DNA from 2 places in the Salinicoccus sp. RF5 genome. Region 2 is predicted to be linked to the other one. Evidence: predicted binding sites of a transcription regulator. Region 2 holds the regulator's gene; the other holds the start of a gene.
The links. Region 2 encodes LexA, which represses DNA repair genes until DNA is damaged. Its sites were predicted from a motif close to CGAACATATGTTCG; they were not measured.
Positions count from the first base shown of each region.

Region 1 (8,416 bases), 340 kb from region 2:
GATCATCTGCCATGTCGTATAGTTGGTGCCCATGAACATGGAGTGCTCCGGATAGCTTCCACTGAAAAGATATACCATCTCGTGGTTGTTGTAGTAGTACATCGCAGCTGACAGTTCGATGATGCTGCCATACTCCGCCTGTACACCTCTGATCTTTTCAATGCGCTTCTCTTTGTTGGCGGTCAAATCCTTCAGCTCATTGAGCCGGCCCTTCATGCGTTTCGTGCCATTGCCGCTGTCGAGCTTATTCTGCATATCCCTGCGGTCGGACTCCAATGCATCAAGCTCTTCTGTGAGCCTGTCCAGGTACTCCTCGAGATCGATGTAGCTCAACGTCAGATAGGTACGATCCTTCAGTGTATGGAGCAGATTTCTGATCTTTTTGCTGCTGACGGGGTCGAAGCCGATGCGCTCCTCCGTATCCTTGTATATATCGATGAATTTGTCGTATTCATTCTCTTCGAGATATCTGAGGCGGACGCCCATCTGTTCGCTCGTCCGTGTATTATAGCGGGTCGTCTTGTCCATACCTTTGAGCAGTTCTTCTTCACTCTTGGTGATATCGAGTACCGCCTGATGCCTCAGCAGTTCGTCCGTCACCAGCTGTCTTGTAAATCCATTATGCCTGTAACCCTGGTTGCGATAGATGTCTACGATTTCATGGTTGTTCCATTCACTCTCTATGACTTCCCCTTCGCTGTTGCGTATCTGGTATATATAATAGGGGGAATGTATCATTTTGAGACCGTTCTGCTTTTTGGCATATTCATCTATTTCCTTCAGGAAAAATTGGAGCCGTTCATTTGAGAAAGGCTTAATCAATGGACCCGCATGCGAAGTGAATATCCTGTAGCGTTTCAGGACAGGCCTTCCACTGAGCATGGATACGCCGATGAGTGCATCATCTTCGTAAAGCCCAAGAAGATGGGTCTCCTGAACGCCTGAAATGTAGTCGTAGTACAGGGGGTCATGCAGATAATGGCTGTAGCTGTCATAATCCGCCATGAACGCTTTGAAAGTCTCCTCTTGGATTGGTGATGTCTGCATAGTCGGAACTAACCTTCCTTTACTCGTCAATTGGATTTTGCGGCGGCTTTCTGTTCAATTTTCCGTTTCACTTTGTACAGGTTATACGGCACTTTGCTGATCACTTTTACAAAGTCTCCAACCAATTCTTCAATTTCTGCATTGAATCCGCGCTTGAAGCGGTATACGCCATAGTCTTCCCCATCTTCGGAGAAGTCTCCGCTGACGCCATAGAAATTATAGCGGCTGATGCCCTTGTCCATGCAGTACTTCATCATCTCGAAATGCATCATGTACGGTCCGACGAAATGGGCGTATTCACTGGAGCTCGCACCGGAGTTGTAGACCATTTCATATGGTGTCTCGAAATAGATGCCCGAAGCAAGGTTGAGGATGTTGCCTTCTTTTTTCTGTATTTCACTCGCCTGCATCCTGTCTTCCGTCATCTTGTCGAGCTGCTTGTCGAGTTCGGCGATCTTATTGAGCGTCTTGTCGTTCTTGTTCTCCTTCTCCATCAGCTGATTCCGCTTGCTTTCATTCTCTTCAATCTGCTCTGATAGATTGTTGACGTATTCATCAAGCTCTATATAGGCAAGTGGGATCAGTACCTTATCCCCATATGCCTTCTTGAAGTTGGAATAGTATTCACGCGGATTCGGATGGGTGAAGAATCCCTGCCTTTCACTCGTATCAAGATAGAGATCCATGAAGATGTCAATTTCATCCACCTCGAGGAAACGTACCTTCACCCCATACTTCTGGGCTTTCTTGATGTTCCGCTTCCTTTGGGAATCGAAGGATTTCAGGAGTGACTTCTCATCATGGCCGGACAGGTCGAGGACACTCATCCATCGCGCCTGTGATGTTTTCGAGTAGCCGCGTGTGAATCCCTGATGGACATAGCCCTCTTCCTCCATTATCTGGATCAGTGCATCTTGTGCTGGATAGTCCTCTTTCGGATTTACATCCTTGTCATATTTCCTGTAGATCCAGTTCGGATCCAGTTTGACATACAGGCCGTTGTTCTTCTTCAAATATTTCGTAAGGGCCTGCAGGAAGAACCGGACGAGTTCATGATTATGATAGTCCAGGACAGGACCGCGGTTGGAATAGTAGAAGTACTTGCCCATGACGGTCTTCTTCAGGGTGAAGAGGCAGGCGGCTATGACGGCACCCTCCTCGTCCTTGACCCCGAGCAGGCGGACCTTCTGCTTGTCCATCTCCCTGTTCTTCTTATTCTCTATCATTTGAAAGAAGGCGGATTCCTCACCTTTTTCTATATAATTCGCATATTCCTTTTCAGTCAATTCAACAAATTTCATCAGTATTCCTACCTCCCAATCTGCTTCCGTATTTTCGTGAGCGCCTGATAGGCCTTATAGGCCGGCGCATTGATCGGCTTGATGAAATCTCCGACATACTCATACACGGCAGCATTGAAACCTTTCTTGAACTGTATGACACCGTAGTCCTCCGCTTCTTCGGAGAAGTCTCCGCTGATGCCATAGAAATTGTATAGATCGATGCCATGTTCGAGTGCATAGTTGATCATATGCCATTGTATCAGATAGCTTCCTGCAAAATGCCTGAAGGCATTGTCGCTGCCCCCGGCAAGATAGACCACTTCATGCGGTGTGATGAAATAGTATGCACTTGCAATCGGCAGCTCCTCACCATGGGTCTCACGGAGCTCTTTCCCTTCGGCAAGCTTATCCTCTATGTTCTTCAGCTGGTCGCCGAAATTCCTGATCTTCTTCTCGGCCTTGCTGTTGGATGGGTCCTTCTCCAGATCCTTCTCGGCCTTTTCGATATTTTTGACGAGACCGTCCCGGTCCTTGGCAATCGATTCCGTATATTCGTCGAGATTGACGTATACGAGCGGGATGATGACGTTGTCGCCGAAATGCTTCTTCCTGCTGATGTAGTAGGCATCATCGCGGTCGACGAATGATTTCATTTCGGATGTATCCTTCATGAACTTCCTGAACACGTCAATCTCATCGAGCTCCAGGTAGCGTATATGCAGGCCATGCTTCTGGGCCTTCTTGATGTTCCGCTTCCGGAGGCTGTCCATATCATTCAGCAGCGTCTTCGGATCTTTCCCGGAGAGATCGAGTACCGAATGCCATCTGATCTGGATGACCGGGTCGAACCCTACCGTAAATCCATCATGTTTGAATCCCTGTGCCTCGAATTGATCGAAGATGTGCTGATTGCCCCGGTCCTTGAGGATCTTGCCATCATGATCCCGTTCCCTGAGCACTTCATATGGGTCGATCCTTGCATACATGACCTTCTTGGGTTTCAAAAACCTTTGGAGCCCCTCAAAGAACGTATCGAACACCTGCTTGTCTGCATAATCCATCACCGGCCCGCGGTTGCTGTAGGCATATTTGAATACTTTCATCACCGGGGTCAGCGTAATGAGGCAGGCAGCCCTGACCGCTCCGCCGTCCTTCACACCGACAAGGTAGGTTTCAACACCCTGCTCCACCTTCAGGCGGTAGTTGTCCTCCGTCTGTGTAAAATGACTGAAGTGGGTCCGGGTGAAATGATCGAATTCCTCAGTGGTCAACTCTGTAAATTGCATATTGGCACTCCTGTCAACTATTTTTAATACTTTGCTTATATTATCAGATTTGCTGTGGCATCTCCATAATTAGTGAATGATTTAAGCATAGTCCTATGTATTATATCACTTGGAGGACGGACTGGCACCGTTCCATCTATTATGATGCGCCATCCATCCCTGCTTCCAATGTCCATTATACCCTGTCTGCCTCGATCTATGCGAAACTGCCTGCTATCTTTTATGCCCTGCAATCAACCCATCCCTCAGTTTCAGAGTCGAGGCTTCCGTACAGCTGAGGGCACGCATGACACTCAGTTGCCCGTACTTCACCTTGAGGTTATCCACGGTCCTCAACAGCCTTTCCCGCCTTTCGACAGCCTCCACGTCATCAAACAGTGAAATCTGCCGCGCATATCCTGGAATGAAGTTCGTCAGCGTGACGCTCAAGGTGCGGTACCGGGCATGGGGATCGGCAAGTGCCTGAAGCGCCTTCCATATCCCCCGCATGATGACATCCCCGTCATCCGTCCCTTCCCGGACTGTGAACTGCTTGCGGTATATCCTGCCTTCTGCAGTCCCCACGGCAAACTGGATCGTCCGTGCCAGTCTCCCCGCCAGCCTCAGACGGTGGGTGACTTCGTCCACGTGTTCCAGCAGCACCACATATATTTCATCGAAGCGGTAGTCCCGCATCAGTATCTGGCTCTTTGCGATCGATGGGGAATGGATGGCGTGCTTTTCGCGGATGAGGCTGAAGTCGATTCCGTTGGCATGGAGGTGCCAGTCCACACCGATGACCCCGAAGTCCCGCTTCAGATGGACCACCGGATAGCGTGCAAGATCCCCGATGGAGAATATCCCCCGTTCATTAAGCTTGACCTCACTCCTTCTGTTGATCCCCCAGAAATTCCTGAGCGGCTTGATGGGCCAGAGCTTGCGGGGCACATCATGATAGCGCCACTCTGCAATGCCGTCCGGCATCCGCTTCGCCTCGATATCCAGGGAAAGTTTGCTGAGCAGCATGTTATCCCCGACGCCGATTGCACAGTCGATCCCCGTCTCTTCATATACTTCCTTCTTGAGCCGCTTGGCCAGAGCATAGGGTGAATCCTCGAATATGCGGTAGCTTTCCGTCACATCCATGAAAAACTCATCAACGGAGTATTGATGGAAATCTTCCGGCGCCACATATTTCAGGGCGATTTCCGTAATCCTTGCCGAATAGTCCAGATATGTCTTCATCGACGGATTGATGATGTATATGTCGCGGCGGGCCGGTATTTCAAACAGCCTGGACCCCGTCTTTATTCCGAGCTTCTTCAGTTCCGGTGTAGCCGCAAGCACTACGGAGCCGAGGCTTTTCGTATCCGCCACCACAGCAAGTTTGGCCGTCATGGGGTCGAGCCCCTTCAACAGGCATGAGACACTCGCAAAGAAACTTTTCTGATCGACGCAGAATACATGGCGCTTTGGACAGATATGATAATTGTACATGTCATCCCCTCCATACAGAACATATGTTCGCACCTTCGTATATTCATCATATCACAGAATCCATCCGGATAGACACGAATCTTCTGCATTCATAAGTAAATGCATATCAATTGGGTATGGGACATTATAAAACTTTAAAGACAAAAGGAGGAACACTCATTGAAGGATATCATCGCATTACTTAAAAAAGGGAGTATGGCCTCCCTCACCGCTTCCATCGTCAACTTCTTCATCGCAGGGCTCAAAGGTGTAGCTTTCATCCTGACGGCCAACGTCGCGATGTTCGCCGAAATGATGCACTCGATCGGCGATGCGCTCAACCAGCTTTTCGTCTTCATAGGTTCAGGGCTGTCGAAAAAGGCACCCACTGAGCGTTTCCCCTTCGGCTTCGGCCGTCTGGTGAATCTCGTCCTGCTCTTTGCAGTCATCATCGTCGGCATCCTCGCCTACGAGACGGTAAGGGAGGGTCTCCACCACATTCTGGAACCCCTGCCTGTAGAGACCGATACGACCATGCTGCTGATCAATATCGGCGTCCTCGCCATCGCAGCGATACTCGAGGCATTCGTACTCTATAAGGCCGGAAAGGAGCTCCTCCAGCAGGCGGACATGCCCTATGATGGCCTGAAGCCGCTGACTACAAGCTTCGCCAATATGGACCGGGCCAAGCCGGCAACAAAGCTTGTCTCCCTCGAAGATGCTGTTGCAACAGGGGGTGCGATATTTGCAATCATCGCAATCCTCGTCGCCCGCTTCACAGGATTCTCGCAGAGTGAAGGGATCGCTTCGGTCGTCATCGGCCTGGCTATGTTCTATATCGTCTATAAGATCTTCATGGAGAATGCAGCCGGGGCACTTGGAGAACATGACCCGCGCATGGAGGAACGGATCTCACAGATCGTTCTGCGCCACGATGAGATAAAGGACATCAGAAAGCTCTTCGTCATGAAGGAAGGCGACAACCTCCACGCGGAAGTCATCGCCGAAATCGATCCGGACCTCACTTCCAGGGAAGTCAACAGGATCAGGGATGAGATAGAAAAACTGATCCTTAAGCAGCAGCACGTGACGGATGTGAATATGGAGTTCGAACTGAATGACGGCAAGCGTACATGGCCGAAGACCCAAGATGACCTCGACAGGAAACCGAAATATTAGCACGAAAAAAGGATGGCGTAACCGCCATCCTTTTTATTTTCTATTCATTCGCTGCCGGTTCCTCGCGGGTCGGCTCTCCGGCATCCGGATCCTCCAAATCCGCTTCAAAGAAGTCATGGATCGCTTGGCTGTTCGCTTCGAAGTCAAGGTCGATGACATTTCCGGCGTGCGGCGTGTCCATGAACTGGTACGTATCTTCCACCGGCACGGTGAGTGTCGGAATGTCCTTATCGCCCCGTATCAGGAAGGAGGCCATCATCCGGTACAGTTCCCCGTCGCTCATGCTCGTATTGACGTGACCCATTCCGGTGCCCGCAATTTTCGGAAGCTTGAGTATGCTTCCCAAAGTCAGCGCCTCATCCTTGACTGCATTGATCACCTGCTGCTGGCGTCTCACACGGCCGAAGTCACCCTCTGCATCCTGACGGAACCGGGCATAGGCAAGCAGGTCTTCCCCTCCAAGCCGCTGTTCCCCCTGCTTCAGTTCCGTATCTATCTTCTCCGACATGTCCTTTTCCACATCGATCATGATGCCGTCCTTATTGATCACATCAACGACCGATTCGAAGGCCTGGTAGTCGATGACTGCATATTCCTCGACTTCGACGCCGAAGTTCTGCTGGATGGTCTGCCTGAGCAGTTCGACACCCCCGAGGGAGTAGACGGAATTGATCTTGTAGCTCTGGAAGCCGGGAATCTCCACGTATATATCCCGCATGAGGGAGACCATCTTCATTTCCTTGTTCATGTAGTCATACTGTGCCAGCATGATGACGTCCGTCCGCTGGGCACCATCCACCTCGCGGTCGGCGCCGAGCAGCAGGATGTTCTTCTTGCCGTCGTTGTCATCCGCCCCGTTGAATTCCATCTCCTCCTGTTCAACCCCGTTTTCGCGTGCGATATCGAGACCGGACTGGTATGAGAAATACACATATAGGATTGTGCCGACGAGCACCGCGAGCAGTATGAGCGGAATGAGCGCCCGCTTCCGGATGCGCCGCTTCCGCCCTTCGGGCTGCGGCCTGTCGGAACGTCTGTATTCATTGTCCATAATCATGCTCCTGTCATCAATCTATCAAATCATTTTAACCGGTTTTTAGAAATTAATAAAGAAATAATATCTCCCCATCATTCCATGGAGGATAAAAAATTGTGGTGCCGTATGCTTATATAGTAAAATATATATAAGGAATGAGGGATGGAAATGACTAAAAAAATATTACTTTTGGCAATGATGCTCGTGCTGCTGTTGCCCGTTCCGGCCCAGGCGGCTTCGGAATGGGAGGAAGCGGTCACAGTTTATGGCGCAGCGCTTGAGAGCGACCAGCAGCTGCTTGATGCGACACGTGAAATACTCGGCACCGAGGAGAACGACAAAATCGAATATGTCTACAGCGAGGATGTACAGCAGTACATCGGCAAGGACTACAGCAATGACGTGCTCAAATCGAGCATCCGCATCATACAGGAATCTGAAGGCCATGGCCTTGACATCACCGTGGATGAGAGCATGGGGGACATCACAGAAATTACAGAGGAGACATACAAGAATGCACTGCTGACTTCCGGCATCACCGATGCGGAAGTGGTCATCGGGGCAGCCGAGGATGTCACCGGTGAAAGTGCCCTCTCCGGCATCTACAAAGCGTACGAATCACAGGGGGAGGCTATAGATACCGAACGTACACAGAACTCCCAAGAGGAACTTGAGACGATCTCCGGCATCTCCGAGGAGAACAGCAATGTCGAAGGGTTCTCCCAGGAGCAGCTGAACAAGATGATCACCGACATCAAAATTGAAGTCATCAACCAGGGCGGCGACCTGACGGAGCAGGAGATCAGGGATATCGTCGATGAGCAGATGGCGGCCAACGGCCTCGACGGCCTGCTGTCACAGGATCAGATCGACAGGATCGTCGTCATCATCATCCAGATACAGGACTCCGGCATCTTCCAGAGCGAGGAGGCCGAACGGCTGAAGGACAGCGCCCAGAACCTCCTCGATCAGATCACTTCGAGTGAAGCATTCCAGAATGCAGCCGATCAGGCTGAGGAGATTGGACAGGATATACAGGAATCGAGCGCCTGGGAATCATTCAAGAAGGCGGCATCCGATTTCTTCTCAAGCATCGTCTCCTTCTTCAGATCACTCTTCAACTAGAAAAG
Region 1 covers NZ_JAJGRC010000001.1:232,231-240,646, reverse strand. Annotated here, with positions in the region: gene LLU09_RS01325 (peptidoglycan bridge formation glycyltransferase FemA/FemB family protein) at 1-1,047, opposite strand, end outside; gene LLU09_RS01320 (aminoacyltransferase) at 1,074-2,348, opposite strand; gene LLU09_RS01315 (aminoacyltransferase) at 2,357-3,616, opposite strand; gene LLU09_RS01310 (Y-family DNA polymerase) at 3,830-5,092, opposite strand; gene LLU09_RS01305 (cation diffusion facilitator family transporter) at 5,252-6,250, shown strand; gene LLU09_RS01300 (LCP family protein) at 6,291-7,301, opposite strand; gene LLU09_RS01295 (DUF1002 domain-containing protein) at 7,455-8,411, shown strand.
Region 1: the regulator LexA is predicted to act here: its motif matches at 5,109-5,122, upstream of LLU09_RS01310 (Y-family DNA polymerase).

Region 2 (8,416 bases):
ATTCTACCATATGTTTCGAGATATGAAATAATCAATAGATGAAGATCGTCGATTTTTATACCCTTATAAATCCGTTACATGTTTAAATGGAATGACATCGGGAAAAATTTAGTGTAATAAGTTATTCAGGAGGGTGATTATGTCGAAGTCAGGTATGAATACTCTAAAACCGGGAGAGCACTATAAAGCACATGAAATCGACAGTTTCATCACGACGACCGATGCAGTCATATTATCTACAAACGACAACGAACTCTTCTCGGATCCTGAGCGTGAGTTCAAAGTGACTCATGAATTCGAAGGTTTCTTCGAACATTCTTCGAAAGATGGAGAAAAACACTTCAGGGAAAAGAAAGCCTATATAGTTGAAAAAGTCTAATACTGCAAAAAATCCCGTCTGATTATTCATCAGGCGGGATTTTCATTTTGATATATGAATCAGTTATTCGAATGTCACATTTTCAAGCCTGATGTTGCCGACTGGATCGAGATCCACCCCACTCACCTGCGATGCGTTCACACCGATTGCGAAATTGGTGTGGAAGAGATATGCCGCCGGCGCTTCCTCGATCAGGATTTCCTGAGCCTGGCTGTATGCTTCAAATCGTGTATCTTCATCAGGTTCAGTACGCCCTTCATCGAGCAGGTTGTCGACTTCTTCATTCGTATAGAATGAACGGTTGCCCGTTTCACCATGGCTGTTTGAATGGAACAGTGCATACAGACCGTAGTCTGCATCTGCTGTTACCGTCGTCCAGCCAAGGATGAACATCTCATGGTCGCCCTGTGCTGTCCTGTCGAGGTAAGTGCCCCATTCGAACTGCTCCACCTGGACATCGATGTTCAGTTCGGAAAGCTTCTCCTGGATGTATACGGCAGTATCGATGATCTGTGGATCTTCATCCACCCAAATCGTCGTTTCGAAGCCATCTGCAACATCCGTTTCTGAAAGAAGTTCCTTCGCGCGTTCCATATCATATTCTACACCTTCAAGGTTCTCATCATGGCCCCAAACATCAGGTGCCAACGGACCTTCGGCCTTGATTCCCATGTCGTCATATACACCGGAGATGATTTCATCCCTGTCGATCGCATAGGAGATCGCCTGTCTGACCTTCACATCATCGAACGGTTCCTTCTCGGTATTGAAGCCGAGATAGGACATCCTTACAGATTCCTGTTCGACAAGTTCAGTCTCTTCCCCTTCTTCAATACGTACGGCGCTTGAAGAATCCACATCACCGGCAACCTGGATGCCGCCAGTTTCAAGTTCAGCCATGCGGGCGCCATTTTCAGGAATGACGCGGAATGTCACAGTTTCGAATTCGCGGTCACCGCCCTGGAAGTCGTCGAACTTCTCAAGTACAGTCTCTTCACCGGCGGAACGGGATGCGAACATCAGATGGTTCGTACCATCCGCTTCCGAGCCGATGACAGAGCCGAGATGCTCTGAAATCTGTTCGGCAACATCGTCATACTCTGAGCCGCCTTCCGCGCGGAGCTCATAGTACTCGTCTGCAGTCATGTCCACGCCCGCTTCATCAAGCGCCGCCTGGTAGTCGCGGTCGATGATGTCCTTGCTCATGATGCCTGCCGTATTATGGGCGAGGTGGCTTGGCAGCGGTGCAAATGGATATTCAGTATGCATATTCACTTCATAATCCCCTACAACTTCCACTTCGGAGATCATTTCGAACAGGAATGCAACCTGGGATGCAACCGCAGTGTCCCTTACACGGTCCATCGTCGCCTTTACATCTTCGGCAGTGAACTCAGACCCTTCGTGGAAAGTCGTCCCCTCCCTCAATGTGAAAGTCCATACGTCATCTTCAGTCGCTTCCCATTCTTCAGCAAGTCCTGGCGCGAGTTCCATATCCGTCTCCTGGAAGACAAGCGTTTCATAGATGTTCCGTCTTACCTGTGCAGAAGCGGAGTCGTTGCTCCCATGCGGATCAAGTGTAACCGCATCATCCATCATCGCAATGGTCAGGTCACCCGAACCGGAGCCACCCGATGCTTCAGAATCTTCGGAAGTATTCTCTCCTTCTGCACTTCCATCCGCGCCCTCCTCCACATTGGAATCATCCGTACATGCAGCCAGGGCCAGTGTCAGTACGAAAACCATAAGTAACATAAAATACCGTTTGTTCATTCATTTTCCTCCTTTGCTTGAATAATTCAAGTATATATGAATACTTATGCCTGTTCAATGAATATTCAAAAAAGTGTCAAATTTTAAAATTGAAGTGGCAGAGGTAGATTAAAACAAAAAAATAAACCCTTCCGCTCAGACGGAAGGGTTCATCTTTATTTTTTTGAAGCTTTCATACGATCTTTAGCTGATTTTGAATCCGTATTGCGATTCATCATCGTCATCATCTGATTGATTTTCTTCTGGGAAGGTTTCTGTCCCATCTGCATCATCATCATTCTGAGCATGTCTTCATTGATCGGCGGGTTCTTCTCAAGATAGTCCATCATGTACTTTCTTGCGAGGAAGAATCCAAGCGCAACGCCACCGATGAGTGCAACTATAACAATCAGTATCCATATCCAAGTAGCCAAACTGCTCACCTCTTTCTTCGTAGACCATAATAAAGTTTACATCAAAAGCAGGTGTTTTTCAACAGATTATTTATCCATTACAGTCTGCAGGATGCGTTCAACGGTGAAGCCGTACTTCTCCACGACGACATTCCCTGGAGCACTTGCACCGTAGGTGTCGATCGTATGCAGTTTGCCGTTCATGCCGATGAAACGGTGCCAGCCGAGGCTTGCGGCCATTTCGATCGCCGTCCTGTTCTCGATGTGTGTATTGAGTACACTTTCGATATAGTCTGCATCCTGTTTAAGGAACTGCTGCATGTTCGGGATGGAGGCGACCTTTACCCTGACGCCCTGCTTATCCAGTTGCTCCGCTGCCTTGACCGCCAATGGCACTTCGCTGCCGGAAGCGAACAGTATTGCATCATCGCCCTTGTCGACGGCGATATAGCCGCCTTTTCTGACGCCGGCTTCCACAGTTTCGTATGGGACATCGATCGCTTCGACGTTCTGGCGTGTCAGGACGAGGGCCGTCGGTGCATCTTCCGCTTCCATCGCCACTTTCCATGCGGCACGGACTTCATTTCCATCTGCCGGACGGATTGTATTCAGGTTCGGAATCGCCCTGAGGCCTGCGAGCTGTTCTACCGGTTCATGTGTCGGACCATCTTCCCCGACGGCGATGGAGTCATGTGTCAGTACATATGTCACCGGCAGCTTCATCAGTGCACTGAGTCGGATGGCCGGCTTCATGTAGTCGCTGAATACGAAGAATGTGCCACCGTAAGGGTAGATGCCGCCATGCGCCGCCATGCCGTTCAATGCAGCAGCCATGCCGAATTCCCTGACACCGAACCAGATGTTTCGGCCATCATAGTTTCCGGCACCGAAGTCTTCTTCGCTTTTGACGTTCGTCTTGTTGCTGCTGGCGAGGTCGGCAGCGCCGCCGAAGAGCGTCGGTACAGTTGCCGAGAGCGCCTGGATCATTTCACTTGAAGTCGCCCTAGTCGCCTTGGAATCACCCGCTTCATAGATCGGGAGGTCCTTGTCGTAGCCTTCCTGCAGACGATGGTTGATCGCATCATCAAGTTCGCTGTAGAGTTCAGGATGTTCATTCCTGTAGTCCTCAAGCATCTTGAGCCATTCCGCTTCCCTTCCATTGCTCCGTTCCTTCATCGTTTCGCTGAAACGGTCATAGACGGATGGATCGACTTTGAATGTTTCATCCGGGTCGAAGCCATAGTATTCGAAGGCTGCCCTGCGCTCTTCTTCACCGAGCGGCGCGCCATGGGAATCACTTTTGCCCTGCTTGTTCGGGGCACCGTAGCCGATGATCGTCTTCACTTCGATCATCGTCGGCTTGTCTGAAGACTTCGCCTCCTCTATCGCCTTGTCCACCGCTTCCACGTCATTACCGTCCGCCACTTTTATATAGTGCCAGTTGTAACCTTCAAAACGCTTCTTGATATCTTCCGAGAAACTCTTATCCAGGTCCCCGTCCAATGAAATGTCATTGGAGTCATACAGGACGATGAGTTTGTCGAGCGCAAGGTGGCCGGCGAGGGACGCCGCTTCATGGGAAATACCTTCCATCAGGTCGCCATCGCTTGCCACGACATACGTGTAGTGGTCCACAACGTTGTAGTTGTTGCGGTTGAAGCGTGCGGCCAGATGCTTTTCAGCCATGGCCATGCCGACGCTCATCGCGAAGCCTTGGCCAAGAGGGCCGGTAGTGATCTCGACACCCTCAGTGTGCTTGAATTCAGGATGTCCGGGTGTTTTTGATTCATACTGCCTGAAATTCTTCAGCTCCTCCATCTCCAGCGCACCGCTCAGGTGGAGCAGGCTGTAGACGAGCATTGAACCATGGCCGGCACTGAGTACGAAACGGTCCCGGTTGAACCAATCCATGGAATTCGGGTTGAAGTTCAAGTGACGGCTCCAAAGCGTGTACGCCATCGGTGCGGCCCCCATCGGGAGTCCCGGGTGCCCGGAATTCGCTTTTTCAACCGCATCGATTGAAAGTGTTCTGATTGTGTTGATCGCAAGCTGATCGGTTTTATCGAATGTCATAGTCATGCTCCTTTATTCTCTGATATTTTTTTCCTGTTGAATGCGTTTAAGTTTTTCAGGTGTTACATCATTGCCTTCTGGATCGACCACCTTGGTGTTCTCCACCTGTTTTCTGAAGGAGGATCGGAAATTCTCAAGATACTCTTCCCTGAGCCCCTTCAACTCTTCAAGTTCTTCCTTATTGATGCTGTCCGCCTTCTTTTTGGCGGCCAGTGCATTGATACGTTGCAGTTTTTCCTTTTCAAGCATTGCGAAACCTCCTGTCCACTCACATATAATTTAACACAAAAAAAAGTATGAGACCATTCCCATACTTGATAATCACTTTATAAAGCCGATCATTTCCATCAGCTGGTCCATATGCGTCCGTTCGGCGTACTGTTCGTCCGGAACAGGCGTTTCATCATCAGGCTCCATGATATCCATCTCCGTCACTACTTCATACTCATCTATATATACGATATCGGAATGTGCGTTCTCTGTATTATGGGAATCGAACATGAATATAAGACCGGCAACCAGGGCAAATGCAAAAATGGCACTCAACAGCTTGAATTCTTTCACTTTCATAGCGTCCCCCTCCAGAACATGTGTTTGTATCCACATGGTAACAGAACATCTGTTCCGGGTCAACAAGATTACGAACAAACGTTTGTAACACCACCATATATATGGTAAAATTGAATCAATAATGAGCCGGAGGTATATATATGAAGCCGCTAACAGATAGACAGAAGCAGATATATCAGTTTATAAAGACTACCGTACATGAGAAGGGCTATCCGCCAAGTGTCAGGGAAATAGGCAATGCGGTCGGCCTGCAGTCAAGCTCCACCGTCCATGGACACCTCGCCAAACTGCAGGAGAAGGGATATATAAAGCGGGATCCGACGAAGCCGCGGGCCATCGAAGTCATTACGGAGGAAAACGAACAGTATGGTCCCGTCATACATGTTCCTGTACTCGGCAAGGTCACTGCCGGTCTGCCGATCACTGCAGTCGAGAACATCGACGAATACTTCCCGCTGCCGGAACACTTCACGGCAAACCATAACAGTGAAATCTTCCTGCTGAATGTCGTCGGCGACAGCATGGTCGAAGCCGGCATACACGACGGTGACCGTGTCATCGTACGCAAGCAGAATATTGCGCATAACGGTGACATCATCGTTGCGATGACTGAAGAGGATGAAGCGACTGTCAAGCGCTTCTATAAGGAGAACGGCTACTACAGGCTCCAGCCTGAGAACTCCGCCATGGAACCGATCATACTGGACAGCGTGACCGTACTCGGCAAGGTCGTAGGACTCTTCCGGTCCTTCTGATGATTCCAGACAATAAAGGGCGCCTACCATTTTGGTAGGCGCCCTTTCTATTATCGCTTTTCCCATGCCACCCTGTCCATTCCAATCTCTTTCGATCGGCTATCTGCCAAGTATTATTCTTACCTGCTCCAAAATATCTTTCGCATCTTTCGTATCATTCTCATGTGTTTTACTGATCAACTGCATCCCCTCGTTCTACTTTTTCTATCAGGATGGGCCTTCAGGAAAAGATATAATCTTTAAAAAAGCATTTTAACGCTTTCTTTCCACTTCCCCTTGGAAACGTTTTCAAACACTTTTATTTGTATAATATTATACCATAAGAAAAATATTCCATCTACTTCTGGATATAATTTTCTGTGTAATATGGAATATCTTCATCATTGTATGCTGTACCTGTCCCAAGATGCGTGAATTCAGGCTTCAACGTGTTCACCCGGTGCTCCATCGAATTCATCAGGCTATGGTGCGAGAAGATCGGTGATGTATGGCCCATGGCGATGTTCTCGCCAGCCATGCGGTAATCCACTCCGGCTGCATCGACACGGTCCTTCAATGTTTCCCCATCGGGCGAATCATGGTTGAAGTAGTCGTTTTCCGCCATGTCCTCACTGTGTCCCTGTGCTGCCATGCCTGCTGCCTCATAGGCTTCGAGCGGCTGCACTCCATACTCGTGCCGGGTCGCATTCACAAGCAGATGGTTCATCCTTGAATTGTCCACGGCCTCCGGGTGGTTGTACAGTTCCTTGCCTGCTTCGACCTCCTCCTTCATCACTACAAGTGTTCCATTGACCTTGTCGTCTTCATGGAGGTCATAGAAAAAATAGACGTACCTGTCCTTCAGGTCATATACCGCATATTCGTTGCTGTCGACCCTGAGCCGCTTCCATCCCTTTTTGATCGATTCTTCAGGTTCACCGTAGGCCTCCCTGACACTTTCGCGGTCCATACCCTCGATGTTAATGTTGTCGATCGACACATCATCACTGTTGGTATAGGCCCCTGTGACCAATCCGTCATTGACGAGCACCATCCTGAACCTGCCGTAGTCTTCCTCGACGACGAAATCCCCTGCATATTCACTTCCGAGCACTTCCTGGCCATCGATATCATATTCACCCTCCATGGCCACTTCGATCTCTTGGGTCTGTGCACTATTGATCTCGTGTATGGTGCTCATATCATAGGTCGGATACACATACGTCTCCAGCCATTCCACAGCATATTCCCTGTTCAGACCATCCTTGAAATCGTAGGAATGGACTGCTGGGGCGAGGATCGTGGAAACGATATAGATGATGATGATGAAGAAGAGTTTCCCTGGCATGGCTGCACCTCCTTTTTTAAAGTTTAAAAAGAGTAATTAAACGGATGTCTAATTACTCATTGATGTGTATATTCGGTTTGTCTTTTTTCAATATACCCCGGGTCGACGATATTGTTGTCCTGATCGACGATTACCACTTTTGGCTCATAACCATCCAATTCACGCTCATCGACCTGGACATAGCTGATGATGATGATGACATCACCAACCTGCACCTTTCTTGCGGCGGCACCGTTCAGGCATATTTCACCAGAGCCGCGCTCCCCTTCGATGACATATGTTTCAAGGCGTTCGCCGTTATTGTTGTTGACGATCTGCACCAATTCATTCGGCAGGATGTTCGCCGCTTCAAGCAGTACCGGATCGATTGTAATGCTGCCTACATAGTTGAGGTTGGCCTCTGTGACGACCGCCCGGTGTATTTTACCGTTCATCATTGTCCTGATCATTTTTTATCACCATCATATTATCTATTAACCGTGTTCTTTCGAACTTAACAGCAATGAATATTATAACATCACCGTCAATGTTTTGAACAGGATTTAGATCGGGATGGGTGAATATCTGAAGGTCATCTATCATGCCGGAAGTGTGATCTTCTACATGAGCTTCGATGCGTTCCTTGACTTCCCCGGCATCAGAGACACCCTCCTGTATCATATCACGACCCATTTCAAGTGCCCGATTGATCTCCGGCGCCTCGGCACGTTCCGTCTCGGACAGGTTGACGTTCCTGCTGCTTTTGGCAAGCCCATCCGCTTCCCTTTCGGTCGGCACCCCCACGATGTCGATGTCGTGGTTGAAATCCGCCACCATTCTCCTGATGATCATCAGCTGCTGGCGGTCCTTTTCACCGAACACTGCAAAATCGGGCCGGATGATGTTGAACAGCTTGTTCACGACTGTCACGACACCTTCGAAATGACCCGGGCGCCTCACGCCGTCGAGGATTGAGGCCATCGTGCGGAGGTGGAGTTCAAGCTCCGGCGTCTTCGGATACATCTCCGCCTCTGAGGGGTGGAAAACGACATCCACCCCATGCGCCCTGCAGATTTCAAGATCGCGTTCAAGGTTCCTCGGGTAGCTGTCCAGATCCTCATCCGGGCCGAACTGGAGCGGGTTGACGAATATGCTCACCGCCACGATG
Region 2 covers NZ_JAJGRC010000001.1:567,751-576,166, forward strand. Annotated here, with positions in the region: gene LLU09_RS03110 (hypothetical protein) at 140-379, shown strand; gene LLU09_RS03115 (glutathione ABC transporter substrate-binding protein) at 443-2,125, opposite strand; gene LLU09_RS03120 (YneF family protein) at 2,308-2,565, opposite strand; gene tkt (transketolase) at 2,632-4,617, opposite strand; gene LLU09_RS03130 (DUF896 domain-containing protein) at 4,630-4,866, opposite strand; gene LLU09_RS03135 (hypothetical protein) at 4,939-5,187, opposite strand; gene lexA (transcriptional repressor LexA) at 5,328-5,942, shown strand; gene LLU09_RS03145 (CAP domain-containing protein) at 6,280-7,269, opposite strand; gene panD (aspartate 1-decarboxylase) at 7,326-7,718, opposite strand; gene panC (pantoate--beta-alanine ligase) at 7,693-8,416, opposite strand, start outside.